DNA from 2 places in the Mesorhizobium sp. WSM4884 genome. Region 1 is predicted to be linked to the other one. Evidence: predicted binding sites of a transcription regulator. Region 1 holds the regulator's gene; the other holds the start of a gene.
The links. The regulator PhoB, encoded in region 1, activates phosphate uptake and scavenging genes when phosphate is short. The targets are predictions, from matches to a motif close to TGTCATNNANCTGTCAT.
Positions count from the first base shown of each region.

Region 2: a site for PhoB is predicted at 8,337-8,353, ahead of P9236_RS21010 (LTA synthase family protein). Genes of this name have one in related genera too.

Region 1 is NZ_JARTVO010000013.1:144,185-159,250, reverse strand. It holds gene P9236_RS20755 (hypothetical protein) at 1-301, opposite strand, end outside; gene P9236_RS20750 (response regulator) at 725-1,105, shown strand; gene P9236_RS20745 (RNA polymerase sigma factor) at 1,139-1,690, opposite strand; gene P9236_RS20740 (NepR family anti-sigma factor) at 1,694-1,894, opposite strand; gene P9236_RS20735 (response regulator) at 2,116-2,910, shown strand; gene P9236_RS20730 (DUF1328 domain-containing protein) at 3,079-3,243, shown strand; gene P9236_RS20725 (sensor histidine kinase) at 3,428-4,459, shown strand; gene P9236_RS20720 (hypothetical protein) at 4,596-4,766, shown strand; gene P9236_RS20715 (hypothetical protein) at 4,874-5,200, shown strand; gene P9236_RS20710 (YMGG-like glycine zipper-containing protein) at 5,284-5,529, shown strand; gene P9236_RS20705 (CHASE domain-containing protein) at 5,608-7,233, opposite strand; gene P9236_RS20700 (ATP-binding cassette domain-containing protein) at 7,363-8,163, opposite strand; gene P9236_RS20695 (sugar ABC transporter permease) at 8,236-9,600, opposite strand; gene xylF (D-xylose ABC transporter substrate-binding protein) at 9,848-10,888, opposite strand; gene P9236_RS20685 (ROK family transcriptional regulator) at 11,248-12,483, shown strand; gene phoB (phosphate regulon transcriptional regulator PhoB) at 12,798-13,487, opposite strand; gene phoU (phosphate signaling complex protein PhoU) at 13,507-14,214, opposite strand; gene pstB (phosphate ABC transporter ATP-binding protein PstB) at 14,232-15,035, opposite strand; gene pstA (phosphate ABC transporter permease PstA) at 15,032-15,066, opposite strand, start outside.
Region 2 is NZ_JARTVO010000014.1:32,678-47,743, reverse strand. It holds gene fabF (beta-ketoacyl-ACP synthase II) at 1-567, opposite strand, end outside; gene P9236_RS21050 (acyl carrier protein) at 602-838, opposite strand; partial or broken gene P9236_RS21045 (SDR family oxidoreductase) at 1,087-1,275, opposite strand; gene P9236_RS21040 (spore coat U domain-containing protein) at 1,509-2,006, shown strand; gene P9236_RS21035 (molecular chaperone) at 2,028-2,744, shown strand; gene P9236_RS21030 (fimbria/pilus outer membrane usher protein) at 2,716-5,130, shown strand; gene P9236_RS21025 (spore coat protein U domain-containing protein) at 5,141-6,085, shown strand; gene fabG (3-oxoacyl-[acyl-carrier-protein] reductase) at 6,134-6,871, opposite strand; gene fabD (ACP S-malonyltransferase) at 7,172-8,125, opposite strand; gene P9236_RS21010 (LTA synthase family protein) at 8,423-10,351, shown strand; gene rpsF (30S ribosomal protein S6) at 10,674-11,162, shown strand; gene rpsR (30S ribosomal protein S18) at 11,162-11,410, shown strand; gene rplI (50S ribosomal protein L9) at 11,625-12,209, shown strand; gene P9236_RS20990 (cyclopropane-fatty-acyl-phospholipid synthase family protein) at 12,495-13,781, shown strand; gene P9236_RS20985 (YnfA family protein) at 13,848-14,168, shown strand; gene P9236_RS20980 (small ribosomal subunit Rsm22 family protein) at 14,238-15,066, shown strand, end outside.

The sequences.
Region 1 (15,066 bases):
GGAAGCCGACGCCGGCGGCAATCGCCAGCGACGTTACCGGCTTTTCGCGAACGCTGGCTATGAGCTGCGCTTCGATATCCTGGGCACTGCCGCGCACGCTTTCGAACGCGGCCTCACCCTGTGTCCGCAGCTGTTCGACGCCTTCGGCCGCCGCGCGCCGCGCCGCGCCGTAACCGTCGTCCCTCGTCTTGGCCAATTGCCTTGTGAGCTCCTCTATATCGGCCTTCAGCTGCCGGATATCGGCTTCCAGATCGGAGGTGGAGGGGGCATCTGTTGCGGTTTTGCCTGTGGCGGTCGCCATCGCGTAACTCCTTGTGTTTTCTACCTTTAAACGCTCGATCTACGTCAAGAGTTCCGAAGCTGGATCGCCCCTTAGCAAGACTGAAGGGCGGGTACATTGACGGCTGTCAAATTCTCTCGGATCAGACGTCCCCTCTTCCCCGTCCATCCCTCCCTTAAGGTCTTCACGGCTTTCGAACGCGCGAAGGCCGGTAGCGGCCGCAGCGGGCACTTCTCGCAGGGATATTGGCGGGCGGCGGAACGTGTACTCTGGCCGGACATTTCGACCCCTCTTCGAAATCCCTGCCCCGGTGGGGTTGTTGGAAACGCTCCACACGGATCGAGGTTCCACCCGATCACGGGATGCATCGCCGGTCATATCTTTTTAAATGACAGAGAGCCGAATACCGCGCATGACTGGGGCGACTGTAGGAGTTGCCGACACGTGCCCCCTTTGTTAGACGGATTGCGTATCCTGGTCCTGGAAGACGAATTCCTGATCGCGATGGACGTCGAGCAGCTGTGCCGCGACCAGGGTGCCGCCGACGTCACGATTGTCCGCGATCTGGCCGAAACCGACCTGCGGGATGGGCTGTCGTCGTTCGACGCCGCCATTGTCGATCTGATGCTTGGCGGCGTCTCGACGCTCGACTTCGCCGGCCGGCTGCGGGGCGCAGGCGTTCCGTTCATCTTTGCCTCCGGTTACGCCGACCCGGAAGAGATTGGGGGCTCTTTCCCGGAAATCCGGCTGGTCACCAAACCTTATTCGGGAGACGATCTGATCGAAGCCGTGGCGCTCGCCTGCGGCCGCGCGAAGGCGGCTTGATGACGTCGCGGCCCAGGATGCCGGATGTCGGTGTCAGGCCGCGTTCGAACCAGTCACTTGAGCCGAGATCGCATCGGGACCGTATTCGTCCTCGCCGGAAATCTTGAGGATATCTTGCAGCCGGGCGCGCGCCCTGCTCACCCGGCTCTTGATGGTGCCGACCGCGCAGCCGCAGATCTCGGCCGCCTCCTCGTAAGAGAAGCCGGACGCCCCGATCAGGATGATGGCTTCGCGCTGATCCTCCGGCAACTGCTCCAGCGCGCCGCGGAAATCCTTCAGGTCGAGCTGGCCATGCTGGGCCGGGTGAACGGCAAGCCTGGCGGTCATGATGCCGTCACTGTCCTGCACCTCGCGGCCACGCTTGCGCATCTGCGAATAGAATTCGTTGCGCAGGATGGTGAACAGCCAGGCCTTGAGGTTGGTGCCCGGCTGGAAGCTCTCGTGCTTGTCCCACGCCTTGACCAAGGTCTCCTGGACGAGGTCATCCGCCTTGTCGGCATTCTGCGTCAGCGACACCGCAAAGGCGCGCAGGCTCGGTATTGCGCCGAGCAGCTCGGTCTTGAAGCTCTGGGAGACCGCCGCCATGCCTCAGTCCTTTTTCTCGGCGGGCTCGGCCTCTTCCAGTTGGCTAAGCAACTGAGCGAATCGATCTGGCACCTGATCGGAGACCAGCTCGTCGTAGTATTGTTTGAGTTTGCGGGCGATTTCGGAGTTTGGTCCGAGCGGATTGCCGTCCCCATTCCGGTGCCTCGCGGCGCCAGTCGTCGAATTCTTTGACATTTCTTTCATATTTGCCCTAATTCCCAGCACTCGAACCGCTCTGGAACTGCAGACCACAACGCAAGCGGCACCCTTGTCTGGTTGCCCATCCCGAAACCGCCAAACGCCCATTTTCTAATTTAGTTCCACAGCCGGCGGAACTTTTTCAGAAAACCGACGTTGGTTTGCCGGGGTTTGCGAGCATCTGGCCTGATGGAAAAGAGCAACGTCATCTGAGGGAGACGTCAAATATGAGTCTATCCGCAACCATCGCTCCTCACCTGCCGTTCCTTCGCCGTTTCTCGCGCGCCGTGTCGGGATCGCAGGAAAGCGGTGACGCGTTGGTCGCCGCCATGCTGGAAGCTATCATCGCCGACACCGAAGTCTTCCCCAATGCATCGAGCGATCGCATCGCATTGTACAAGGTTTTTGCCAGGCTTTTCACCTCGATCGCCATCCGCGTGCCGCAAGAGCATGCGCAGACCGCCTGGGAGCAGCGGGCCGCCGCCAATTTGAATGCGATCGCGCCGCGGCCGCGGCAGGCGTTCCTGCTTGTCGCCGTGGAAGGTTTCAGCGAGGACGAAGCAGCGGAGATTCTCGACGCCGACGAGCAGGAATTTTCCGAATTGCTTGCCCAGGCAAGCGCTGAGATTTCCCGCCAGGTCGCGACCGATGTGCTGATCATTGAGGACGAGCCGCTGATTGCCATGGACATCGAGGAGATGGTCGAAAGCCTTGGGCATCGCGTTGTCGGCACCGCGCGCACGCATGCGGAAGCGGTCGCCATGTTCGGCAGGACGCGCCCCAAAATGGTCCTGGCGGACATCCAGCTCGCCGACGGCAGCTCGGGCATCGAGGCCGTGAATGAAATCCTGTCCTCGACGCCGGTGCCGGTGATCTTCATCACCGCCTTCCCCGAACGCCTGTTGACCGGCGAGCGCCCCGAGCCGGCGTTTCTGGTGACCAAGCCGTTCAACCCCGATATGGTCAAGGCTCTGATCAGCCAGGCGCTGTTCTTCGACCGCCAGGCGAAAGCTGCAGCCTGACCGCACCGATGTCCGGTCATCGAGGTTCCATGCGAGGCTCCCGCGCCTCGCACGATGCAGTGCGGGATCTGATCCGCGAAAGCGTTTCCGGGGGTCGTCTTTTTCCGCAAATGGTGGAACAAACGGCATTCAGCCACGTTTTTTCAGGACGTTAGAAGGAGACGTATCATGCTTTACTGGGCGCTCGTTTTTCTTGTGGTCGCGATCATCGCCGGCGCTCTTGGATTCGGCGGCATTGCCGGCACATCGGCTGGCATCGCGCAGATATTGTTCTTCATCTTCCTGGCCTTCCTGGTGATTTCGCTCATCGCCGGCCTCTTCAGAAGAGCCTGACGCGGGGAGCACCGGACACTGGAAGCCGCACCCCTCAAACGGTTTCCAGCCACCGCCGGGCGGTGTCCCCAAAGGACGTCGTCCGGCGGACCGTTTTTGAGGCTGCGCGCAGCCTCGGTATGTCAAGGCCGAAGCAGCAGTCTGTCGTAAAGCCGTTCAGCCTGGATGCGGAAAGTATTATCGGATGCGTTCCAAGGCCTCAGAAAAGGACGATCCGGGCAAGCGCAGCGACGAGGTGATCGCGATGCATCCGGCGGAAAGCGGGATGCAGTTGGGGCGCGCGTTGCTGCACGCGCTTCACAATGCCGGAATTTCGGTGCTTTATCAGGATCGGGAAATGAAGACCGTCTGGGCGCGCAACATGCGCGCGCCCTGGGCAGCCGAGACGGCCGACGGCAAGGATTTGCTCTCCCCTGCTCAGGCCGAGCGCCTAAGTGCGGCCAAACACAGGGTGGTTGAAACCGGCAATGCTGATCGCCTCGAACTCGGCATTCGCGGCGGTGACGGTGTGCGCTGGTTCCAAATCTGGGTCGATGCCGATCATAGCGATACCGGGGAGGTCCAGGGCATCGTCACCACCATGGTCGAGACCACGGAGCAGAAACGTCGCGAGCAGACGCTGAAGACGCTGCTGCGTGAGGTCAGCCATCGCTCGAAGAACCTTCTGGCCATCATCCAGAGCATAGCCACCCAGACCGGACGCTACTCCGAGACGCTTGGCGACTTCCTGACCCGTTTTCGCGGCCGCATTCAGTCGCTCGCCTCGTCCCAGGATCTGGTGACATCCTCCAACTGGCGCGGCGCGGCGCTTCGAGAGCTCGTATCCGGCCAGGTCGGCCGCTACAGCGCCGACCCGGGCCGCAGTCTGCGTTTCGATGGCGAAAACCCTTACCTCAACCCAAACGCCGCGTTGCATATCGGGCTGGCCATGCATGAGTTGGCCGTGAATTCGGTAAGCTATGGCGCTCTGTCGCAGCCTGACGGCCGTGTCGAGGTAAGCGCCAAACTCGCACCCGGCAGCGGGACTTCGGCCGACCTTTTGCTGATGTGGACGGAAAGGATCGGCGCCGGCAGGCGCAACGAAAAGCGCTTTGGCAGCGTCGCTCTGGAACGGGTCGTGCCGACGTCGCTCGGCGGCTCCGCCATCCTCGAGATCGATGAGGGTCGGCTCGAATACCGCCTGACGATCCCGCACGGCAATTTCGAGACGGATTGACCGCCACACACGAACATTCGCCGGCTTAACCGGCTGTTCACCATAAAGCCCGATTCTGTGTTCCTGGCTAAAACCGCGCCGAAAGCCCCAGCCGCGCCGAGTCACACGAATTGGCACGCGATTTGGGGAGGACTGAATGATGGTTTCCGACATGAACAGGTTGGAGCAGGCCGCGCGCGTCTCGATGAGCGGCTTCCAGGACGCCGAGACGCCGCCCTTGCCCCGTTCCTCCCACCTTTCGCTTCGTCTCGGCGCCATCGCGCTCCTTGCTGCCCTGGTGCTGGCGGCAGCGTGGCAGCTGACCTGATCCGACAGTTTCCCGGTCGCGCTTTAGTCGGCAAGAGCTCGCGGCATCGCGGCGGCAGGAACCTTTGAGCGGCGAGAATCGTTCTTTGCCGCGGAGGGGGTTCACCCGTGGAACACATCGCCGCTTTGCTCCTCGTCATCGGCTGCTCGGACACCATGACCGAATGCCGCGAGCTGCCTGTCCCGGCCAGCGTCTTCGAGACCTTTGAGGCTTGCACCGCCGAACGGCCCTTCGCGCTGACCGACGTCCGGGGTCAGGCACGACACGTCGTCGGCGAGTGCCTCATCGTCGATCCGGCGCTGGAGGACGATTACGACCAGATCGTCTGGACCGTGCGCCCCGACGGCTCGCTCGAGGCGTCGCTGGAAGTCTCCGGCACGCTTGTCGCGTCGAACGGCGCGCGCCCTGAAAAAGACTATCTTAATCAACAGTAAGATCGTGCAGGCAAAGCCCGTTTTTTCGTGCTAAATGGCGGCTGGCACTGCCGAAAGTGTGGACAGAAGTGAGGAGCAATTTTATGCGGAAGATGATCATTGCCATGGTTGCCGTGGTCGCCGTCAGCGGCTGCACCACAACCGAGCAGGATGTGGTCGGCGGCGGCCTGATCGGCGCCGGTGTCGGCGGCTTGGTAGGCGGCGGCAAGGGCGCGCTGATCGGCGCGGCTGTCGGCGCCGGATCGGGCCTCCTGGTCCGCAACCTGCGCAACGGTTATTGTCAGTATCGCGATCATCGCGGCCGGATCTACACCGCCCGCTGCAACTAAAATTTTGATTGGAGGCCGGTCTGCCGGCCTCCATTTCTTTGCCTGGGGACATGGCCGCGCGCTGGCATAGCGCGCGGTTCAACCCGTCAGCGGAATCCTTATTTCCACCTTCAGCCCGTCGGCCTTAAAATCGCGCTTGATCGTGCCGCGCAGTTCGCGCGTGACGTTGAGATCGATCAGCTTGGTGCCGAAACCGGTCTTTGCCGGCTCTTCCAGCCGTTTCTGTCCTGCCTCCTGCCAGTTGAGCACCAGCGTCCGTTCCCGGCTGCGCCCTTCGACCGACCACTCGACTTTCAAGGCGCCAACCGAGCTGCCTGCCTCGCCATATTTCAGCGCATTGGTGGCAAGCTCGTGGAAGGTCAAACCGAGCGCCTGCGTGGTCGTCTCGTCAAGCAGCACCTCCGGCCCCGACAAGACGCCTGCCGGGAGCTCCTTGCCGAACACCTGCCCGAGCTCGATGCGCAGGAGGTCGCCAAGATCCGCCTTCTGCCAGCGCGAGCGTGTCAGCATGTCCTGCGAAGCGGCCATCGCCTGCAGACGCGCCGAGAACGATGCCGAGAATTCCTTCACGTCGGTGGCCTGGGAGGCCGTCTGCCGCGCGATCGCCAAAACCCTAGTGATCGAATTCTTGATGCGATGCTTCATCTCCTGCAGGATCAGGTCCTTCTCCAGCAGGCTCTTCTCCGTCGCCTCATGCAACAGCGACTTCGCCTCATAGGCACGCTCCTGATAGCGGGCCACCAGGGCGATCGCCCCGGCAAGCAGCAGGCCGAACAGCCCGAGCATCACCGGAATGGCGCGCGAGGAAGGCAGCGAGAAAGCGCTCGTCGGCCTAAACAGGACGGTCCAGGGTCGGCCGGCGACGACGATATTCCGCCGCGCCACAAGCTTCGCGCCCAGGGACTCGGCCGGCGGCGCTTCCGAACGGAACAAGAGATTGTCGGCATTCGGCTTTCCGTCATAGATCTCGACATTGACCGGCAGCAGCGGCGCCTTGCTGAGCGCCACCTGGAACAAGTCGCGCGCCCGGAAGGCGGCGTAGAGAAAGCCCGCGGTCGAGGAACGGCTGGCATTGATGACGTCCGGCGCCGTTTCCACGTTCAGCCGCACGAAGACCAAGAATCCAGGGAAGGTCTGCTCCTGCCCTTGTCCCTGGCCAAGTTGAACGAGCCCGCTGGCATGCTGCTGGTCGTCGGCCATGGCCTTCTCGATCGCCATCCGCCGCACCGGCTCGCTGAACATGTCGAAGCCGATGATCGACTGACTGGACGTATCGAGCGGCTCGAAAAGCACGATCGGCGTTCGCCATTGCTGCTCGCTGGTGGCCGGATAGACCGGATGGGCCGAACCGTGATCGCGCAGGATGTCGCGCTCGACCGCGGCCTCGTCGCCGGTCTTGGCCAGCTTGAGGAAGCCGATGCCGCGCAGGCCGGCGAAATTGTCGTCGATGTCGAGCGCGGTGAAGAAGGCGTTGAACTCGCCGCGCGTGATGTCGCCGTTGCGGGCGTCGAACAGCGCCTGCGTCGAGCGCAGCAGCGACAGATGCAGGTCGATGCGGCTCTCGATGCGGTTGAGCGCGTCGTCCGCCGTTCCCTCGAACTTGATGCGCGCCGCCTCCTGGGTCGCGAAGTAGGCGAACCCCGCCATTGTCAGGCTGATCAGCGCGACGGCGATGAAAGCGACGATCGGAAAGAGTTTTTTCAACGCAGGGTGCGGCCCGTGATCATTGATCACCTTTATGGGCAAGTCTCCACGCCAACACAATGGCGAGGCCAATCCATCACGGTCGCTGGCACATCAACCAATCGTAAATTAGCCGACTAACTTGTTGCATCATGCTGCGATTTTCAGCGCTCCGGGACCCGGAATGGCGCCCGGCGGGCACTTGCCCAAAATGATCATGCCGAGCACCTCGTCCTGGGTCACGTCGCCGGTGCGCGCCGTGCCGACGACCTGGCCGTTCTTCATCACGCAGACCCTGTCTGCCAGCTCGAACACGTCATGGATGTCGTGGCTGATCAGGAAGATGCCGATGCCGTCTGCCTTGAGCTGCCGCACCAGTTCGCCGACCTGGGCCGTCTCCTGGGGACCAAGCGCGGCTGTCGGCTCGTCCATGATCAGGATGCGGGCGTTGAACAGGATTGCGCGGGCGATCGCCACCGACTGCCTCTGTCCGCCAGACAGCTTGATCACAGGCTCCTTGAAGCGCTGGAAACGCGGATTGAGCCGTCCCATCACCTTGCGCGCCTCGGCCTCCATGGCGACGTCGTCGAGCGTGCCCCAGGCGGTCATCAGTTCGCGGCCGAGGAAAAGATTGGCGGCGGCGTCGACATTGTCGGCAAGAGCCAGCGTCTGGTAGATCGTCTCGATACCGTATTTCTTTGCATCGCGCGGATTGGAGATCGATGCGTCTTCGCCGTTGACGAAGATTTGCCCGGCATCGCGCTTGTAGGCGCCGGACAGGATCTTGATCAGCGTCGACTTGCCCGCGCCGTTGTGGCCAAGCAGCGCCACCACTTCGCCGGGGAAGAGATCGATGGAGGCGTCGTCGACGGCGCGGATACCGCCGAAGGCGATCGAAATGTTGCGCATGTCGACCAGCGGGACGCCGGCGGAAGCATTCTTGTCTGGCATGGTCTCCTCCCTAGTTGTAACCTTTGAGCATGATAATTTCCGCAAACCGGTTTCCACTTTGCGGGATCATGCTCAGACGCGCTTGCGGTAGATGGTGTCGAGCCAAACCGCGACAACCAGCACGGCGCCAACGACGATGCTTTGCAGCGGCGAGTCGACGCCGAGCAGCACCATGCCGGACTGCAGCGACTGCATCAAAAGCGCGCCCAGCATGGCGCCGAGCACGGTTCCCGAGCCGCCGGCGAGCGAGGTGCCGCCGATCACAGCCGCGGCGATGACCAGGAGCTCGTCCAGGGTGCCCAGCGCATTGGTCGACGAATTCTGCCTGGCCGACGAGATCGCCGCCGCGATCGTTGCCAGCACGCCCATGATCATGAACACCTTCATGGTGATCCAGCGGGTGTTGATGCCGGCAAGGTTCGCCGCTTCCGGATTGCCGCCGATGGCGAAGACATAACGGCCGAAGCGGGTGCGCTTGGTGATAAAGGTCATGATCAGGCCGACCGCGACCGCCATCAGCACCGGAATGGCGATACCATGGGCAATGAACAACCCGCCCTCGGGAACGGTGATGTTGTTGGCGGCGGCGTGTCGGTTCACGATGCCGACCGGCCAGGGATAGGAATTGGCCAGCCACACCGCGCCCATGATGATCGCGCAGGCGACCGCGCCGAGCAGCGTCTCGGCCCAGATCGGCCGGAGCGGGAAACGGAAGCGCTTGCGCTGCACCCGGCCGTGGAACAGCGCAAACACCACCGCCAGGCAGGCGACGACGCCCACCACCCAGCTCCATCTGGCGCCGATCGAGCCGGCCGGCCCGCCACCCATCAGCTGGTAGGTGGCGTCGAGCGGCGCGACCGTCTGGCCGCTGGTGACCCACCAGGCGGCGCCGCGCCACACCAGCAGCCCGCCCAGTGTCACGATGAAGGCCGGCACCTCGAGATAGGCGATGACGAAGCCCTGGAACGCCCCGATCAGCAGACCGAGCGCCAGGCCGATGGCCAGCGCCAGCACCCAGATCCACGGATTGCCGAGCTCGAGCCCAACCATCCGCACCAGGAAATGCACCTGGGCAAAGCCCATGACCATGCCGATCAGCCCCTCGGCCGAGCCGACGGAGAGGTCGATGTTGCGCATGACGATGACCAGCACCATGCCGGAGGCCATGATGGCCACGGCCGAGGTCTGCACCGACAGGTTCCACAGATTGCGCGGCGTAAGGAACGTGCGGCTGTCGAAATCGAGCGGATTGACGCCGAGCCGCAGGCTCGAAATGACGTGCAGGCCGATCCAGATGATCAGAAGCGCGCCGACCATGCCGAGCATACGGGTGTCGAGTTCGGTCGCCTTGAGGAAACGGCCGATCGCGCTGAGTTCGGAAGCACGTGCGCGATCCGCGGCCGGGTTGGCCGGCGTATCAGAGGTCGTATCGGTCATGATATCCTCCCACCGGCTGCCGTCTGGCGCGGATGCCGGACCACGATGCTAGAGCAATTCGAGCGAAAGTGTGTACCGCTTTCCGTTCGGAATTGCGTGGAAACGAACCGTTGGGAGCGGCTTGGCGATCTTACTGGACGCTGAACTGCTCCATTCGCTTTCCCGGCTCTATTCGAGCGAGAAGCTCTTTGGCAAACGCCGCGGCTTTCCGGCCGCGGCGTTTGCTTTGGACCGTCTTAGGCCCGGTTCAATTGCAGACTGCGACCGCGCCAGCCGCGACGCCGGCGCAGACTTCGTCCTTCTTGATCCAGCCCGCGTCGATGACGATGTTGAGATTGTCCTTGGTGATGGCAATCGGGGTCAGGAACAGCGACTTGACGGTGTTGCCGCCAGGCGTGGTGAAGTCCTTGGCGCCGGCGATGTCGCCCATCTTCTTGCCGTCGGCGAGCTGCGAGGCGATCTCGGCGGCGTTCTTGCCGAGCTCGCGCGCGTCTTTCCACACCGACACGGTCTGCGTGCCGAGCGCGATGCGGTTGAGCGCCGCGTGGTCGCCGTCCTGGCCCGAGACCGGAACGGTGCCGGCCAGACCCTGAGCCGTCAGCGCCGCGACGACGCCCCCGGCAGTGCCGTCATTGGCCGCCACGACCGCATCGACCTTGTTGTCGTTGGCGGTCAGAAACTGCTCCATGTTCTTCTGTGCGTTGGCAGGCAGCCAGCCGTCCGTATAGGCTTCGCCGACATTCTTGATCTTGCCGCTGTCGATGGCTTCCTTCAGCACTTCCATCGAGCCCGCGAACAGGAAATCCGCATTCGGATCGGCACCCGAGCCCTTGATGAAGACGTAGTTGCCTTCAGGCTTGGCCTTGAACACCTCGCGGGCCTGCATGCGGCCGACTTCCTTGTTGTCGAAGGTCAGGTAGAACACGTCCTTGTTCTCGATCAGGCGGTCGTAGCCGACCACCGGAATGCCTTCGTCGAGCGCCTTCTGCACCGCCGGGCCGATCGCCGAGGCATCCTGCGCCAGGATGATCAACGCGTTTGCGCCCTGCGAGATCAGGCTTTCGACGTCGGTCAGCTGCTTGCCCGGATTGGACTGCGCGTCGGCCGAAATGTATTTGTCGCCGGCGGCCTCGATGGCTTTCTTCATTGCCGCTTCGTCGGTCTTCCAGCGCTCTTCCTGAAAATTCGACCACGAAACGCCGATCACCTTGTCCTTCGCCTCTGCGACCGACGCCAGCGTCAACGACATGGCGACACCCGCCAGCATGGCGGTTGCGAATCTCTTCATGATTTCCTCCCTGCGCCATCGCGGCGCTACCCAGACTGGCCCGAAGGCCGGCACAGAGGCTTTTTTTCGAGCCTCGAAAAAATACTGATCCAACGCCGAAGCGCTGTCAACTGCGATTCTGATGGTTTTTGAGGTGCCGCGAACTTTTTTTCGAGGCCCGCAATAAATAATGACAGCCCCGTCCGCTTCTGCCACTATTCCAAAACAGTTGCACAGAAGCGCGGAAGCGTTGCCCCGTTGGAACTGAATGAAACAAAAAATCCAGAGCGGTTCGGTGGTGCATCCGCGACTGAACCGATCTGGCGCGTCGCCGACGGCCCATGCATTATCAAGAGGCCGCGCTGACCGGGAGGAGAAAAATGTCGGTCGGGATCCGCCATGACGACCTGCGCCGGCGCAACCGCGCCATGGTGCTCTCGGCCGTGCGCCGCGCCGGCCAGCCGTCGCGCACGGAGATCGCCGCGACCACGGGGCTTAGCCACTCGACCATTTCGGCAATTTCCTCGGACCTGATCCAGGAAGGCATCCTGGCCGAGAGCAAGCCGAGCGAGGCGGCATCGCTTAAGCGCGGCCGGCCGCAGGTCGGCCTCGCCCTCAATCCCGAGGCGGCCGCGGTGGTGACGGTGGTGCTGTCGCTGAATTTCCTTTCCGTCGCCGTCATCGACTATGCCGGGCAGGTCATCGCCGAGGAGCAACGGCGCCTCGATACGCTGACCATGCCGCGCGACGAGCTGATCGGCGAATGTGTGGCGATCGTCCGGCGCCGGCTGAAAGATCCCGACCTCGATGTCGGCAGCGTTGCCCGCATCGCCATGGGTATCCAAGGCATCACCGATTCCCATGCGCGGGCAATGCTGTGGTCGCCGATCACGCCTTTGACCGACATTCCTTTCGCCAACATCCTGGAAAAGGAATTCGGCATCCCGGCCACCATGGAAAACGACTGCAACATGATGGCGGTGGCGCTGCAATGGCGAGACCCCAACCGCTATCGCGACAACTTCATAGCCATCCTGCTCTCGCACGGCATCGGCATGGGCCTGGTGCTGAAGGGCGAGCTGTTCACCGGCACGCATTCTTCCGGAGGCGAGTTCGGCCATATGATCCATCGTCCGGGCGGCGCGCTCTGCCGTTGCGGACGCCGCGGCTGCGTCGAGGCCTATGCCGGCAACTACGCCATCTGGCGCAGCGCCATGAAGATGAGCGAGGACGCCGAGCCGGTCGATGTCGGCGACGCCGACATGCGGGCGCTTGCCGCCAAGGCGCGCGAGAAGGACGGCCCGGAGCGCGAGGCATACCGCCGGGCGGGCGAGGCGCTGGGCTTCGGCCTGGGCAGCTTGTTCGCGCTGATCGACCCGGCGCCGGTCGCCATGGTCGGCGTCAGCGCCGCCGCTTTCGACCTGATCGAGCCGTCGCTGCGCGAGGCCATCGCCCAAACCGCCGGTGGCCAGCACTCGGAATCGATCTCCTTCGACACCGAGCCGAACGAATTGCCGCTGATCCGCGAGGGCTGCGCCATGCGCGCGCTGACCTTCGTCGACCAGGAGATTTTCGCGCCGGGCGTGCAGACAAGAGCGGGCAAGCACGTCGCCTGAACAGCTTTGAAGTGATCGTGTCCTGCTAGACGTCGGAGATTTGCGAAGGTCCCGAAGCTTCGTCATACCAGGGCGAAGCAGGAGCGAAGCTCCGTCGCGAAGACCTTGGAATCCGTGCCGTTACCTCGGACGCAGGGCGCAGCGGAACGGAATTCTGCACCGTAGTGGCGCGTCGACGTCACGGAATGGATCCTCGGGTCTGCGCTGCGTCGCTTCGCTCCTTGCTCCGCCCGTGGATGACGAAGTCAGAAGCGTCTGAGCCAATCGCCGGCGCATACGATCGGATTCAACCTGTTACCGCCTCCACAGGAAGACTAATCCTCGCGGATCGCGTACCCCGCCCCGCGTATGGTGCGGATGACATCGGGCATGCGGCCGTTGTTGACGGCCTTGCGCAGGCGCCCGACATGCACGTCGACCGTGCGCTCGTCGATATAGATCGTCTCGCCCCAGACGTTGTCGAGCAACTGGCTGCGCGAGAACACCCGGCCGGGGTGCCGCATCATGAACTCGAGCAGCCGGAACTCGGTCGGGCCAAGCCTGATCTCGCTCTTCTTGCGGTAGACGCGGTGCGATTCACGGTCGAGCACGATGTCGCCGACCTTGAGCACGCTCGAAAGCACCTCCGGCTTGGCGCGGCGCAACAGCGCCTTGACCCTGGCCATGAATTCAGGCGTCGAGAACGGCTTGACCAGATAGTCGTCGGCGCCCGTCGAGAGGCCGCGCACCCTGTCGCTTTCCTCGCCGCGCGCCGTCAGCATGATGATCGGCAGCCGTTCGGTCTCGGGCCGCATCCTGAGGCGCCGGCAAAGCTCGATGCCGGAAACCGCCGGCACCATCCAGTCGAGCACCAGGAGATCGGGCACGTTCTCCTGCAGGCGGATTTCGGCTTCGTCGCCGCGGGTGACCACCTCGACCTGATAGCCTTCGGATTCGAGGTTGTAGCGGAGCAACACCCCCAGCGGCTCCTCGTCCTCCACCACCATGATACGTGGCGCGATCATTTAGCAGGTACCTTCGCTGTCAGGCCGCCGGCGCCGACATCGCCGTCTCGTCCTGCTTCGGACGGTTCGCGGGCAATTGGGTGCCGGTCAGCACATAATAGGCGTTCTCGGCGATGTTGGTGACGTGGTCGCCGATGCGCTCCAGATTCTTGGCGCAGAACAGGAGATGCGTGCAGGCCGTGATGTTGCGCGGATCCTCCATCATGTAGGTCAGAAGCTCGCGGAAGACGGAGGTGTATTTGACGTCGATGCGCTCGTCGTCGTTCCGGAGCTTGGCGAGCGCCGTGGCGTCGCCCGCCGTGTACTCCTCGATCACGCCCTGGACCTGGATCAGCACCAGCTGCGCCATCGAGTCGATGGAGTGCGACAGGTCGCGCGGCGCGGCGCTGACGCCGACGGAGCCGACGCGCTTGGCGATGTTCTTGGCGAGGTCGCCGATGCGCTCGAGGTCGCCGGCCATGCGGATGGCGCCGACCACACTGCGCAGGTCGTCGGCCATCGGCTGGCGCTTGGCGATCAACGTGATAGCGCGATCGTCGAGCTCGCGCTGCCGTGCGTCCATGATGGCGTCGTCGGAAACCACGCGCTGCGCCAGCGCGTTGTCGGAATTGAGCAGGGCCTTGGTCGACGCGCCGACCATCGAGCCGGCGAGATCGCCCATATCACGGATAAGCTGGCTGATCTGCCTCAGATCCTCGTCGAAGGAAGCGACCGTATGGGCCATGATTATGTCCTCGTATGAACTCAGCCGAAGCGGCCGGTGATATAGTCCTGCGTGCGCTTCTCGCGAGGCGAGGTGAAGATCTTCTCCGTCCGGTCGAACTCGACCAGCTCGCCGAGATACATGAACGCCGTCTGCCGCGACACGCGCGCCGCCTGCTGCATGTTGTGGGTGACGATCACGATCGTGTAGTCGGCCTGCAGCTCGTCGATCAGCTCTTCGATCTTGGCGGTCGACAGCGGGTCGAGCGCCGAGGCCGGCTCGTCGAGCAGGATGACCTCCGGCTTCACCGCCACGGTGCGGGCGATGCAAAGCCGCTGCTGCTGACCACCGGAAAGGCTCTGGCCGCTGGCGTTGAGCTTGTCCTTGACCTCGCTCCAGAGCGCCGCGCGCTTCAGCGCCGATTCGACGCGGTTGTCCATTTCGGCCTTGCTGATCTTCTCGTACAGCCTGACGCCGAAGGCAATGTTCTCGTAGATCGACATCGGGAACGGCGTCGGCTTCTGGAACACCATGCCGATCTTGGTCCTGAGCAGGTTGAGGTCCTGCGAGCGGTCGAGAATGTTCTTGCCGTCGAGCAGCACCTGGCCTTCCGCGCTCTGCTTCGGGTAAAGCTCGTAGATGCGGTTCAGCACGCGCAGCAGCGTCGACTTCCCGCAGCCCGACGGCCCGATGAAGGCGGTGACGCTGCGCTCGGGCAGCGACAGGTTGATGTCCTTCAGCGCCTTCGACTGGCCATAGTAGAAGTTGAGGTTCTTGACCTCGATCTTGGCCTTCTCGACGGCCGTGTCGGCTACGTTAAGGTCGGTGGACAACATAGGTTTCATCTGTCCTCTCTGCGTCCGGTAAGGCTGCGGG
Region 2 (15,066 bases), on a different contig from region 1:
GGCATCGCCCCAAATGATCAGCCGGGCGGCATCGCCGATGGCGTGCGCGCCGGTCGAGCAGGCGGTGACGACCGCGTGGTTCGGGCCTTTCAGCCCGTGCCGGATGGAAACCTGGCCGGAGACCAGATTGATGATCTGTCCAGGAATGAAGAAGGGGCTGATGCGGCGCGGGCCACGCTCCTTCAGGATCATCGCGTTCTCGGCGATGCCGTCGATGCCGCCGATGCCAGAACCAATCAGCACGCCGGTGGCGCACTGATCCTCATGCGTCTCGGGCTTCCAGCCTGAATCGGCCAGCGCCTCGTCGGCGGCAGCGATGCCATAGAGGATGAAGTCGCCGATCTTGCGCAGCTCCTTCGGCTCGAGCACGGCCTCGGGATTGAAGGTGCCGTTGGAGCCGTCACCGCGCGGAACGATGTGGGCGATCTTGCAGGCAAGATCGTCCACTTCGAATTCGGTGACACGGCGGGCGGCGCTGCGGCCGGAAAGCAATTCCTTCCAGCTATGCTCGAAGCCCATGCCGAACGGTGAAAGCAGGCCAAGGCCCGTGACGACGACTCGCCTCATCGCAGGTCCTCCCCGGTAATTCCCGCGGAAAGCCTCAGGCCGAGGCCTTGTCGATATACTTCACGGCGTCGCCGACGGTGAGGATGGTCTCGGCCGCGTCGTCCGGAATCTCGACGCCGAACTCTTCTTCGAACGCCATGACGAGTTCGACCGTGTCGAGGCTGTCCGCGCCCAGGTCGTCGATGAAGCTCGCCTGCTCCGTCACTTTGTCGGCATCGACGCCGAGATGCTCGATGACGATCTTCTTGACGCGCTCTGCGGTGTCACTCATTTGGGGCCTCGTCTTATGTTGTCTTGTCTTCGTTAGCGGGCGGAATGCCGCTAATCAAGCTGAAAGATGGTCCTGCGGGAAACGCAAGCCGCAGGACCGGTTTTTGCCCGAACCGCCGGGTTGCCGGCCGCATTACACGAAAAAAGGCGGGCGTCCAAGCCGAAATGGCTGTTTTCACAGCCCGCCGGACCTTGATCGGTCGGGGTGTATCGAGACTCAGCTCGGCCTGACCTGAATCCCAACACACCCTAGAGCATCGCCATGCCGCCATTCACATGGATGGTCTGGCCGGTAACGTAAGCCGCCGCATTGGAAGCGAGGTAGGCGACGGCCGATGCGGCGCTGGTGCCCATGCGCCTCGCCGGAATCGCCGCCATGATCGTCTCTTTCTGCTTGCCGTTGAGCTTGCCGGTCATTTCCGATTCGATGAAGCCCGGCAAGCTTTTGGAGCTAGCCGGCGTCGAATGAATACCTCCTAATATACTTATGTTATATATACTTATGTCACGGCGAACAAATAACGAACAGACGACAAATCAATCCCGGAAGCATCAGTCGTCACACGGCTTGATTGAATCGCTGGATCTATTGTGGCATAGGGAAACACACAGGGCGGGTACTGGCTGTCAGGCTTTCTCACAAAGAGGAAGCCCCACGACGGGAGTACCGGATGCGCATCCTATCCCTGGCTGCTTCGGCCACTATCCTAGCCCAGTCAATGTTCACTGGCCCGGCCGTCGCGGCGGTTGCAACAGGCAACCTGACGGTCCGCATTACCATCACTGCCGAATGCAAGGTCCAGACCGCTAACGACTTGGATTTCGGTTCGAAAGGGGTCATCGACGCCAACGTGGATCAAACCAGCACCATCGGCGTGCAATGCACCTCCGGTCAGACATACAATGTCGGCCTGAGCGCCGGAGCCGGCGCCGGCGCGACCGTTGCGGTTCGCAAAATGACCGGGCCGGGTGCCGCGACGGTCAACTACACGCTTTACCGTGACACTGGTCGCACACAGCCCTGGGGCGTGACGATCGGTACGGACACGTTGGCCGGGACAGGTAACGGCAACGTCCAGAACCTGACCGTCTATGGGCGGGTGCCGCCGCAGGCGACACCAGCCGCAGGCGTCTATACGGACACGGTTGCGATCACAGTAACCTACTGACCATTCCGACGGAGGGACGACATGCGATCCGTGTCACGCATCGGCGCCGCCGCATTCTTCTTGCTGTGTGCGAGCGTTTCACAAGCGGCCTCTCTTAGAGTAGCCCCGACCAGTCTGGAGCTGATCGCCCCCGACAGCGCCGCCGTGCTCAATTTGCATAATGACGCCAAGCAGCCGATCAACGTGCAGCTTCGCGTTTTCAAATGGAGCCAGGTGCGCGGTGTAGAACGGCTGGAGCCAACTTCGGATGTGGTCGCCAGCCCGCCATCGACGCAACTCGGGCCAAATGCCGACTATGTGGTTCGTGTTGTGCGCCCGGGCAAAGTCCCCGTACGCTCCGAGGAGAGTTACCGGGTGCTGGTGGACGAATTGCCCGATCCGTCCCGCAGAAAGGCTGGCACGGTCACTCTCGTGCTTCGCTATTCCGTGCCAGTTTTCTTTCGCAACCCGGGCGCAAAGTCCCCTGAGATGTCGTTCAGCCTATCGCGGGCGGGCCGCAGCCTCGTGCTGACGGCGCGCAACAATGGTGAAAGCCGCCTCAGACTTTCCAATCTCAATCTGATGCAGGGCGGCAAGAAGCTCGGCAGTCGCAGCGGTTTGGTCGGCTACGTTTTGGGTGGCGCCACCATGCAATGGCCGATCGGCAGCAGCAGATCGCTGTCCGGGAGCTCTGTCACACTGAAGGCGCAGAGCGACTTTGGACCATTCAATGCCCAAGTTGCAATCAAAGGGCAGTAGGATCGCGGCAGTCGTTGCAGGTATTTTTGTTCCTATCCTGCCGGCGAACGCGCAGGATTCGCAGCCGCAAATTGCCGATCCCGCTCCCGTCCAAACGGAACGCCGCAACCTTTATCTCGAGGTGTTCATCAACGATGTCTCGACGGAACTGATCGGCACCTTCACACAGTTCCCGGACGATGGCCTGGCGGCAACCCCGGACGAGCTGACACAGGTCGGTCTGAAGCCGGTGGAGAGCGCTGCGGGCGCCGACGGCCTGATCAGACTCGATCGGCTTCCCGGCGTGTCTTTTCGCATCGATGAAGCCACCCAGCGCCTCTACGTCACAACCACGAACGAGGGGCGTGCCGCACGCATCGTCGACATCGGCGCTGACAAGAAGGGAGACCAGGTTCAACCGCAGTCGGGCTATGGCGCAGTGCTCAATTATTCGCTGTTTGCGAGCTCCAACAAATTGTTCCAGCGAGATGTCGACTTGTTCCAGGGCGTTTCCGGCGGCTTCGACGCGCGGCTGTTCGGCCCGTTCGGCACGCTCAGCCAAAATTTCATTGCCGGCTACTCGGATGGTGAATTCGGCGGCGTTACACGGCTCAACACGACATGGAGTTATTCCGATCCGGAACGGCTGATAACCTATCGGGCGGGCGACTTCATTTCCGGTGGGCTTTCCTGGACGCGACCCGTCCACCTTGGCGGCATCCAGGCTGAGCGCAACTTCGCCTTGAGACCCGATCTGGTCACGTTGCCGCTGCCCTCCTTTGGAGGGACCGCGGCCGTACCCTCGACGCTCGAAGTCTATACCCAGAACGTCCGCACCTACACCGGCAACATCCCGGCCGGCCCTTACCAGGTCACCAACCTGCCGGTGTTTGCAGGTGCCGGCGAAGCGCAGGTCGTGTTGAGGGACAGTCTCGGTCGCGAGACGACGACCAGGCTCCCCTTCTATACGTCCAGCGACATGCTGGGTCAGGGCTTGCTCGATTTCTCGGCGGAGATTGGATTTCCTCGGCGCAATTTCGGCATCGAATCCGACGATTATGACGGCCAGGCGTTTGGTGTTGCCACCGCGCGCTACGGTCTCACGAATTGGCTGACCCTCGAAGGTCATGCCGAGGGTGGCAAGGATCTGATCAATGCAGGAGCTGGTGCCGCCTTCCCCCTCGGCCCTTACGGCGCGGCCTCTATTGCGGTTGCGGGCAGCCATCATGACGGGCGCACGGGCTCGCTTGTGAACGCATCGCTGGAGATGGGCTACGACGGCTGGTCGATCCACGGCCAAATCCAACGGGCATTCGGCGACTATGAGGACATCGCCTCGGTGACAGCCGAGCCCTCTTTTTCCAATGCAGGCGACATTCCGATCTTCAGCGCCGGCGTGCCACGGGCGATCGACCAAATGACCCTGAGCATTCCGACACCAGTCGACTTCTCCAGCCTCAACTTCTCCTATACTCACCTCGAAAGCGCCGAAGGTCAAAAGAGCCAGATCGTCGGCCTTTCCTACAGCCAGCAGATATTCAAACGAAGCAGCCTCTATGCCACGGCCTTTACCGACCTCGAGGATCGCAGCAGTTTCGGTGTCTTCGCAGGAGTATCCGTTCCGTTCGGCGACGATATCACGGCGTCCACCGGGGTCGAGCAAGGACCCGACAGCCTGAATGTGGTAGCCGACATCGCCAAGTCCGAGCGGCTGGAAGACGGCAGCATTGGCTGGCGGGTACGAACCTCGGAAGGCGACACGCCTAACCGTTCGGCCGCGGCGAGCTTCCGCTCGCCCTTCGCCCGCTTCGAGGCTGGCGTTCAACAATACGGCAAGGATGTCAGGGCGACCGCGCAAATGGACGGCGCGATTGCCATGGCAGGTGGTGGGGTGTTCGCAACGAACCGCATCGACGACGCTTTCGCCGTCGTCGAGGTCGGCGCCCCGGATGTCGACGTCCAATTCCAGAACAGGCCGGTTGGAAAGACCGATCGACAAGGGCGTATTCTGGTCCCCGGCCTCAAGTCCTATGAGCCGAACACAGTCTCGATCGATCCCAAGAACCTGCCAGCCGACGCGGACGTTCCGGCCACCAAGGAAGTCGTGATGCCCGCCGATCGCAGCGGCGTGGTCGTGAAGTTCGGCGTGGCGCAAGTTCCTTCAGCGGCGCTGATCACCCTGGTCGGCAGCAGCGGCGTGCCGCTGGAGGCCGGTCTGAAGGGTCGTGTCGAAGGTAGCTCGGAAGAATTCGTTATTGGCTACGATGGTCAGGCCTACATCCGCGGCCTCAGTGCCCAGAACGCCGTTGTGATCGACCTCCTGGACGGCACCTCATGCCGGGCCAACTTCCCCTATAAGCCCGAGCCTGGCCAGCAAGTGGCGATCAAGGACGTAGCCTGTCGCTGAAAACGGAAAAATGCTTCGCACCATCATCCTCTTGGCCATTGCCCTAATTCCTTCGCTTGCCCGGGCGCAAAGTTGCAGCTTCAGCGTTTCCAACATGAGCTTCAGTTCGGTGGACACGCTGTCGGGCAGCCAGACCAACTCGACCGCCACGATCAGCATGGATTGCCTTGGTTTGGTGGGACAGCGAATCCTGATTTGCCCCAATCTCGGGGCCGGCACGGGAGGCGCATCGTCGGCCAATGCCCGTCAGATGCTGAACGGAGCCAACAGTCTGAACTATCAGCTCTATTCGGATTCGGCGCGCAGCGTGGTTTGGGGCACTTACACTTGGGCATATGCTTCCCGCGCACCGGCGTTGGCATTGACGCCGAACATATTGGGCGCGGCGTCCGGCACGGCGACCATCTACGGCACGGTATTCGGCGGTCAGGGAACGACGCCGCCCGGAAGCTATCTCTCGGCCTTTTCCGGCGCATATACCGAATTTCGCTATCGCTACAGCATCGGCAACAATTGCGATTCGGGTTTCGGTATCCTGGCCCCAAGCCCATCCTTCACGGTGAGTGCCACGGTCGCCCCCAATTGCCTCGTGTCGACCCAGAACATCGATTTCGGATCGACGGGGGTTCTCGACGCCAATGTCGACGCGACCGGCCAGATTTCGGTCACCTGCACGCCGGCGGCGGCCTATAGCGTATCTCTTAACGGCGGCACGACCAGCTCGCCTCCGACGGCGCGCAAAATGTCGAAGGGTGCGGAAACGGTAACCTACGGCCTCTACAGGGATGCCGGCCGGACACTGCCATGGGGCGACTCGTCGACGCCCGGCAGCACGGTGCCTGGAACCGGAAGCGGTGTGGCGCAGAACTTGACCGTCTATGGCCGCGTGCCGCCACAGGCAACGCCGTCGGCCGGCGTCTATACCGACACGGTCGTCGTCACCGTCACGTACTGAGGTCCGGGACGAGAGATCAGTTTGCCTGGCGAATGTCGCTGACCGTCCTCAGATCATCGCCATGCCGCCATTCACATGGATGGTCTGGCCCGTAACGTAAGCCGCCTCATTGGAAGCGAGGTAGGCGACGGCCGAGGCGACCTCGGCGCTGGTGCCCATGCGCCTTATCGGAATCGCCGCCATGATGGTCTCTTTCTGCTTGTCGTTGAGCTTGCCGGTCATGGCCGATTCGATGAAGCCCGGGGCGACGCAGTTGACGGTGATGTTGCGGGTGGCGATCTCCTGCGCCAGCGACTTGGAAAAGCCGATCATACCGGCCTTGGAGGCACAGTAATTGGTCTGGCCCGGGTTGCCGGTGACGCCGACCACGGAGGTGATGTTGACGATGCGGCCATGGCGGCGGCGCATCATCGGATGGGTGAGCTCGCGGGTGAGCCGGAACACGGCGGTGAGGTTCACCTCGATCACGGAATCCCAATCGGCGTCCGACATGCGCACGAACAGGCCGTCCTTGGTGATGCCTGCATTGTTGACCAGAATGTCGACGCCTTCGAGGTCGGCCTCCGCCTTCTGTCCGAGCGCCTTGACCGCGTCGCGGTTCGTCAGGTCGGCCGGAAAGAGTTTTACGCGCTCCCCGAGGTCGCTCGCCAAGGCTTCCAGCTTCTCCACACGGGTGCCGTGCAGGCCGACGACGGCGCCCTGGCTGTGCAGCACCCTGGCAATCGCCTCGCCGATGCCTCCCGATGCGCCCGTGACGAGCGCCTTGCGGCCGGTCAGTTCGAACATTTTTCCAACCTCATTTTCCAGACGGCTGCAAGCAGTCGCGTTCCGTATACGTCATATCGTCCAAGTCACGCTAGACAAGCGTGGACATTAGCGAAGGCTTCCTTCCCGTCGTCATCCACGGGCGGAGCGGTAGCGAAGCGGACGCGTAGACCCGAGGATCCATGCCGTAACATTGGCCGAAGGATGCAACGGAGCAGAATTCTGCACCGCAGCGGCACTTCCAAGTCACGGCATGGATTCTAGGGTCTGCGCTGCGTCGCTTCGCTCCTTGCTCCGCCCTAGAATGACGAAAGCAGGGGCTCATCCCAACGCCGCCAGCGCCGTCTCGACCTCCGCCGCCGTGCCGATGGCGCCGGTGACGATGTCGCGGTTGATGCGGCGCGCCAGGCCCGACAGCACCTTGCCGGCGCCGACTTCGTAGAGCGTCGCAATACCGTTCTGGCCGAACCATTCCACCGTCTCGCGCCAGCGCACGCGAGCGACCACCTGCTCGACCAGGCGGCGGGCGATCTCGTCCGGGTCGTTGGTGGCCGTGACGGTGACGTTGGAGACGATCGGAACCACGGGCGCGCTCTTCGCCACGCCGGCGAGCGCCTCGCGCATGATATCCGCGGCCGGCGTCATCAGCGCCGAATGGAAGGGAGCGGAGACCTGCAGCATCAGCGCCCGCTTGGCGCCTTTCTCAGTGCAGAGCTTCGCCGCCAGCTCGACGGCCGCCTTGGCGCCGGAAATCACCAGCTGGCCGCCTCCATTGTCGTTGGCGACCTGGCAAACCGCCCCTTTGGCGGAGCCTTGTGCCGCTTCGGCGCAGGCGGCTTCGACATCGGCCTGCTCCAGCCCGATGATGGCGGCCATGGCGCCTTCGCCAGCCGGCACCGCCGCCTGCATGGCGTTGCCGCGGATGCGCAGCAGCCGCGCGGCATCGGCGACCGAGACGAAACCTGCCGCGGCAAGTGCGGAATATTCGCCGAGCGAATGGCCGGCGACGTAGGCCACCTTGTCCTTCAGCGAAAAGCCGCGCGACTCCAGCGCCCTCAGCGCCGCAAGTGACACCGCCATCAGCGCCGGCTGGGCGTTGGCCGTCAGCGTCAGCGTCTCTTCAGGCCCTTCCCAGATCAGCTTCGACAGGTTTTCGCCAAGCGCCTCGTCGACCTCCTCGAACACCCGGCGCGCCTCGGGGTAGGCATCGGCGAGGTCCCTGCCCATGCCGACGGCTTGGCTGCCCTGTCCCGGAAAGGTGAATGCGACGGCCATTTTCAAGTCTCCAGCGACTGGTTTTTCCCTGCCTCTGACGCGAGGCGGACGGCCAAGTCAAGTCCGAGGCTGCCCGCCCAGAGCCCAGTTCAGCCCGAAAATCCGGCCCGAGTCCCTGTTCCGTAAGGCTTTTTGGTGATCACACCTGATGAAAACCGCTCACGAATCGTTTGCTGGCTCTTCTTATTTCCGCCACAGGCGCTAGCTTTGCGTGACATTTCGATGACAGAAGCGTGACGCGTGTGGAAGACGCGAAGCGCGAACGCAAGAAGCGCGGCAAGGGCCGGGGGAAGCGACGTGGCAAGAATCAGGAAAGGCACGGCCCAGCGCGTGCCGCAATTCTTGGAAGACGATCCGTCCACCGGTTATCTGCCGGGGCGGAGATGGCCGATCGTCCGCTACGGTCTCGCGACGCTGCTTGCCTCCGCGCTCTTGGTGTTCGCCATTGAATGGATCGTGCGCGGCGACTTCTTCGGCACGGTAGACTTCTTCCTGCAGCCCTTCAAGCCGGGATGGACCACCATCGTCGTCTTCGCGCTGGTGCTGGTAGGGCTCGATGCCGTACTCGGCCGCAGCCATCAGAGCCTGATGATCGTCGCGCCGCTGACGCTGGCGCTGGCCTTCGTCGGCCATCAGAAATCGCATTATCTCGGCGACCCGCTCTATCCGACCGATTTCCTCTACGCCCGCCAGATCATGGCGCTGATGCCGCTCCTGGTGCGCGAGCGCCCCTGGACGGCCGCGCTGCTCGGCGTGGCGATCATCGGCAGCCTGGCGCTGCTCGTCTATGGTTGGCGGCACTGGCGCCGGCGCGTGCCGATCCTCAGCCGGAAGGGACGGTTGGCGCGGCTGACGCTGGCCGTGCCGCTGCTCGCCTTCTTCGTCTCGATCATGGATTACGCCACCTTCTCGTGGACGCGCGACAGGCTGCAGATCATCCCGATCATGTGGGACCAGAAGGAGAATTATGCCTCGAACGGTTTTGCGCTCGCCTTCGCGATGAACGTTCCGATGGCGCATGTCTCGGCGCCGCCCGGCTATTCCGAGAAGACGATGGACGCGATCGTGCGCCCCGAAGTCGCCGCCACGGTGCCGGACGAGAAGCCCGACATCATCGTGGTGATGAGCGAATCCTTCTGGGATCCGACCGAGCTTCCCGGTGTCCGCATCAAGCCCGATCCGATCCCGACGGTGCGCGCGCTGCGCTCCGGCTCGATGTTCTCGCCGGAATTCGGCGGCATGACCGCCAATATCGAATTCGAGGCGTTGACCGGCTTCTCCAACGCCTTCCTGCCGGCGGGCTCGATCCCCTACCAGCAATATGTGCGCACGCCGACGCCGTCACTGGCGACCTTCCTGCGAAGCGAGGGCTACCGGGCGCGTGCCATCCATCCAGGCACCAACTGGTTCTGGAACCGGGGCGCCGTCTATGCCGATTTCGGTTTCAGCGACTTCCGCTCGGAGGAAACGCTGCCGCCGATGGAAAAGCGCGGACCGTTGGCTTCCGACGCAGCAATGACCGACGAGATCATCCGCGAAGCCGACACCAGCGAGGACCCGGTGTTCCTGTTCGCGGTCAGCCTGCAGAACCACGGGCCTTATGAGCCGTACCGCTACTACAATCCGACCCATGCGGTCGACGCGCCGATCAGCACCTGGGCACGGGAATCGCTGCTTTCCTATGCCGAGGGCTCGGCCGATGCCGATCGCGGCCTGCAGCGCCTGATCGACTGGGCGAAGAAGCGCGAGCGGCCGACCATCATCGCCTTCTTCGGCGACCATCTGCCGCCGCTCGGCCCGGTCTATGTCGAGACAGGCTTTCTCAAGGACAATGTCGCGCCACGCAAGGAGCCGACGCCCGAGGCCGCGCTCGACCATCACGACACGCCGCTGATCATTTGGTCGAACCACTCCGGTCCGGTCGAAAACCTGGGCGCGGTGAGCCCGGCCTTCCTGCCTTACCATATCCTCACCACGGCCGGGATCACCCATCCCTATTACACCGGCTTCCTCGGCGCGTTGCGCGAGCGCTACCGGGTCGTCGACCGCAACCTTCTGCTGTCGCCCTCCGGCGAAGCGACGCCCGACTGGGCGAGGCAGAAGAAGATCGATCCGGCGATCAACGATTTCAGGCTGATCCAATACGACATGATGTTCGGCAAGCGCCATACCGCGCCCGACTTCTTCCCGGAGACCGTGGTCCCGCTGGTCGCGCATATGAGCTGAGCCGGTGACCAATCCGCGAACGCCGGAGATTTCCGACCCTGCAGCATCGTGGAATCGCCGATCCTGTCTGCCGCGCTTGCCTTCCTTGCGAATTGCTGTATAGACGCCGGCAATCTGCCGGTCCTTGCTGGGGGCTGAACGGAGGGCCGTGGTCTGAAAGACCGCGTCATGAAGCCGTAAGCGCTTTTGGCCTCCCGTGTCTCCGCTCTCGACCGTCTCGCGATGCTCCTTTCTTCCCCGCTCTCCGAAGACGGGTCAGACAAGTTGCAGAGGCTTAGCCGCGAGGGCCGGTGAGAGAAACGAAGAAAGGCAGTAAAACATAATGGCTCTTTACGAACATGTGTTTCTTGCCCGGCAGGACCTGTCGCAGCAGCAGGTTGATGCGCTTGTCGAACAGTACAAGGGCGTCATCACCGCCAACGGCGGATCGGTCGGCCGGATCGAGAACTGGGGACTGAAGTCCCTCACCTACCGGGTCAAGAAGAACCGGAAGGCTTACTACACGCTGATGGACATCACCTGCCCGCCGGCCGCGCTCAACGAAATGGAGCGCCAGATGGGCCTGTCGGAAGACGTGCTGCGCTTCCTCACCATCAAGGTCGAGGCGCATGAGGAAGGTCCCTCGGCGATGATGCAGAAGCGCGAAGAGCGCTCCGAGCGCGGCGGCTTCGGCGACCGCGACCGTGGTGACCGCGGCCCGCGTTCGTTCGGCGACCGCGCTGACCGTGGCCCGCGTTCGTTCGGCGACCGTGACGGCGGCGACCGCGGTCCGCGCCGTCCGCGAGAAAACGTTGAAGGGGGTGCAGAATAATGGTCGACATCAACCAGATCCCGACCCGGCGCCCGTTCCATCGCCGCCGCAAGACCTGCCCGTTCTCCGGCGCCAACGCCCCGAAGATCGACTACAAGGACGTGCGTCTCCTGCAGCGCTACATTTCCGAGCGCGGCAAGATCGTGCCGTCGCGCATCACCGCCGTCAGCCAGAAGAAGCAGCGCGAGCTCGCCAAGGCGATCAAGCGCGCCCGCTTCCTCGGCCTGCTGCCCTACGTGGTTCGCTAAGCTGGACGTATTGATGCGGGCGGCTTGCCGCCCGCGTCGACCCCACGGCGACGGGCGCCGCGGAGGATAGGTTCAAATCCCGAGTTGAGGCCATAAACCTCTAACTGCCTGACAGGCAGGACAGCGACACCGGCGACGACGCCCTTTGCTTCCTGACCTGTTCCACAAGAATCCGACGTCATCCCGGATGACGCCAAACCGAAGGAACGAAACCATGGAAGTCATTCTCCTCGAGCGCATTTCCCGCCTCGGCCAGATGGGCGACACCGTCAAGGTCAGGGACGGATTCGCCCGCAACTTCCTGCTGCCGCAGGGCAAGGCGCTGCGCGCCAACGAAGCCAACAAGAAGAAGTTCGAGGGCCAGCGCGCCCAGCTCGAAGCTCGCAACCTCGAGCGCAAGTCGGAGGCCAGCCAGGTCGCCGAGAAGCTCGACGGCAAGAGCTTCATCGTCGTCCGCTCGGCCGGCGAGACCGGCCAGCTCTACGGCTCGGTGTCGACCCGCGACATCGCCGAACTGTTGACCGCCGAGGGCTTCTCCGTCAGCCGCAACCAGATCGAGCTCAACCAGCCGATCAAGACCATCGGCCTCTCCAACGTGGCGATCGCGCTGCACCCGGAAGTCGAGGTCACCGTGACGCTCAACGTCGCCCGCTCGGCAGAAGAGGCGGAGCGCCAGGCCAAGGGCGAGACGCTGACGACGGCCGAAGCCATCTATGGCGAGGACATCAACGACAACGCCCGGCCGGAGAACTTCTTCGACCCGAACGCCGAGTTCGAAGGCGGCGAAGACAACGCCTGATCGACAAGACCCAACCTACGGGCCGATCGACAGAGCCGGAGCGTCGCTCCGGCTCGCAGGCCCTCCAGAATTCTGGACTAATGCCCGGGCATGCGACCCGGGCATTTTTATGCCAAATGGAACTTTTCGAACCCCCATATCTTGAGGCAGACTACAGCGTCGCGCGTCCTTTGGACGCAGCAATGACGACGTAGTGCCTGTGACTTTCGCGCAGGCCCTTCCCGAAACCGACGCCGTTTTGGGGCCACGCGCGGAAGTCGGCCTGACCTTGAGGGACATTTGGTCATGAATATTCTTCTGAAGCGCATTCTCGACCGCCTGGTGCGCACGGGCAATCTCAAGGTCACCGGGCCGAAGGGCTCGACAGTCACTTTCGGCGATGGCAGCGGCGAACCCGTGCACATGCACATCAAGACCACGCATGCCGAGCGCGCCATCAGCTTCGATCCGATGCTGGCCGTACCCGAGGCCTATATGGACGGCGAACTCGACATCCTCGAGGGTGGGGTGCTGGGCATGATGCGCATCGCTTTCCAGAACATGGGCAGCGGCGGCATCGACGCCACGTGGTCGAAGGCGATCGAGGGTCTGCGCCACGCGTTCCGTCGCCTGCAGCAGATCAACACTGCCTCGCGCTCGCGCCGCAACGTGCAGCGCCACTACGACCTTTCCGGCGAGCTTTACAAGCTCTTCCTCGACGAGGACATGCAGTATTCCTGCGCCTATTTCGAACAGCCCGACATGACGCTGGACGAAGCGCAGCTCGCCAAGAAGCGCCACATCGCCGCCAAGCTGAGGCTTAAGCCCGGCCAGACGGTGCTCGACATCGGCTCGGGCTGGGGCGGTCTCGGCCTTTATCTCGCCAAGACCTTCGACGTCGACGTGCAGGGTGTGACGCTGTCCACCGAGCAGCATGGCGTCGCCACCGACCGCGCGCATGCGATGGGCCTGCAGGACCGGGTGCATTTCGACATCAAGGACTATCGCGCGCTCAACGAACGTTTCGACCGCATCGTCTCGGTCGGCATGTTCGAACATGTCGGCGTCAACCATTACCGCACCTTCTTCGACAAGTCGGCGACGCTCTTGAAGCCAGACGGCGTGATGCTGCTCCACACCATCGGCCGGTCCGGCGTGCCGTGGGCGACTAGCGCCTTCATCCGCAAATACATCTTCCCGGGCGGCTACATCCCGGCGCTTTCCGAAGTGATGCCGGCAGTCGAGAAGTCGGGTCTGGTTGTCACCGACATCGAGATGCTCAGGCTGCACTATGCCGAGACGCTGAAGCACTGGGGCATGCGCTTTGCCGCCAACCGCGACAAGGCCAAGGCGATCTACGACGAGCGCTTCTGCCGCATGTGGGAGTTCTACCTCGCCGCCTCGGAAGCCGCCTTCCGATGGCAGGATCTGGTCATCTTCCAGATCCAACTCGCCAAGAAGAACGACACGCTGCCGATGACGCGCGACTACATGGCCAAATGCGAGAAGGCGCTGGAGCTGCGCGACATGGGCCACCAGGAGCCGGCGCCTGCCGCCGCCAGGAAGCCGACCCGCCGCAAGAAGGTCGAGTAGCTGCGCATTGCCGCTTGCCATCGCGACCTGACGCCACGAAAAAGGTCTCGTTCGCGAGGCCTTTTCATGACCTACCTGATCTACATCGCAGCGGCGCTTGCCGAGATCGGCGGCTGCTTTTCGTTCTGGGCCTGGTGGCGGCTGGAAAAATCGCCGCTCTGGCTGGCGCCGGGTCTGCTGTCGCTGGCGCTGTTCGGCTTCCTTTTGGCGCTGGTCGACACGAACGCCGCCGGGCGCGCCTATGCAGCCTATGGCGGCATCTACATCGCCGCCTCGCTTGCCTGGCTCTGGCTGGCCGAAGGCGTGCGGCCCGACCGCTGGGACCTTGGCGGGGCAGCACTCTGCGTCGTCGGCGCCTCGGTTATCCTGCTCGCGCCCAGAGCATGATGCCGAAAAGTGTGAAGCGGCTTTCGGACGACATCATGCTCTATCTCTTTGATTCTAAGGGAGCCTGAGATGGAACTGCCCGCTCCACTCCGGCAAGGCGTCGACAGCCTGCTCGAGAAGGTGCCGCTGCCGGCGCTGAAACAGGCGGCGCGCACGCTTTCGGAACGCTATCGCGCCGAGCTGCGCGACGGCCGCCTGCACATGGGCGAAGACATGGCGGTGAGGGCCTATCTGGCGACCAGGCTGCCCGCCACCTACGCCGCCGTCCGCGCCAGCCTCGACGCGTTGACAGATGCCCGCCCGGATTTCCAGCCGAAAAGCCTGCTCGATGTCGGCGCCGGGCCTGGCACGATGCTTTGGGCCACGGCTGACGCCTGGCCTGAGCTCGAACGGGCGGTTCTGGTCGAGGCGAGCGCTGCGGTGCGCAAGATCGGGCAGTCGCTGGCGGCCGGCACGGTCGCTGTTCGCGCGAGCTGGGTCGCTGGCGACGCCACCATCGATCTCGAAGGTTTCGAGCCCGCCGACCTGGTCAGCGCGGCCTATGTGCTGGACGAGATCGCGCCGGCCTCGCTGCCGAAGCTCGTCGACCGGCTCTGGCGGTTGACCTCCGACACGCTGATGATCGTCGAGCCAGGCACGCCGGCCGGCTGGCAGCGCATCCTCGCCGTGCGGACACGGCTCATCGAAGCCGGCGCGCATGTCTCGGCGCCCTGCCCGCACGAGGCGCCCTGCCCGCTCGCACCGCCCGACTGGTGCCATTTTGCGCGCCGCGTCGCCCGCTCGCGCTTGCATCGGCTGACCAAGGAGGCAGACGTGCCGTGGGAGGACGAGAAATTCATCTATCTCGCCGCCTCGCGACAGCCGGCGCCGACGCGCGCGGCGCGGGTGATCGCGCCGC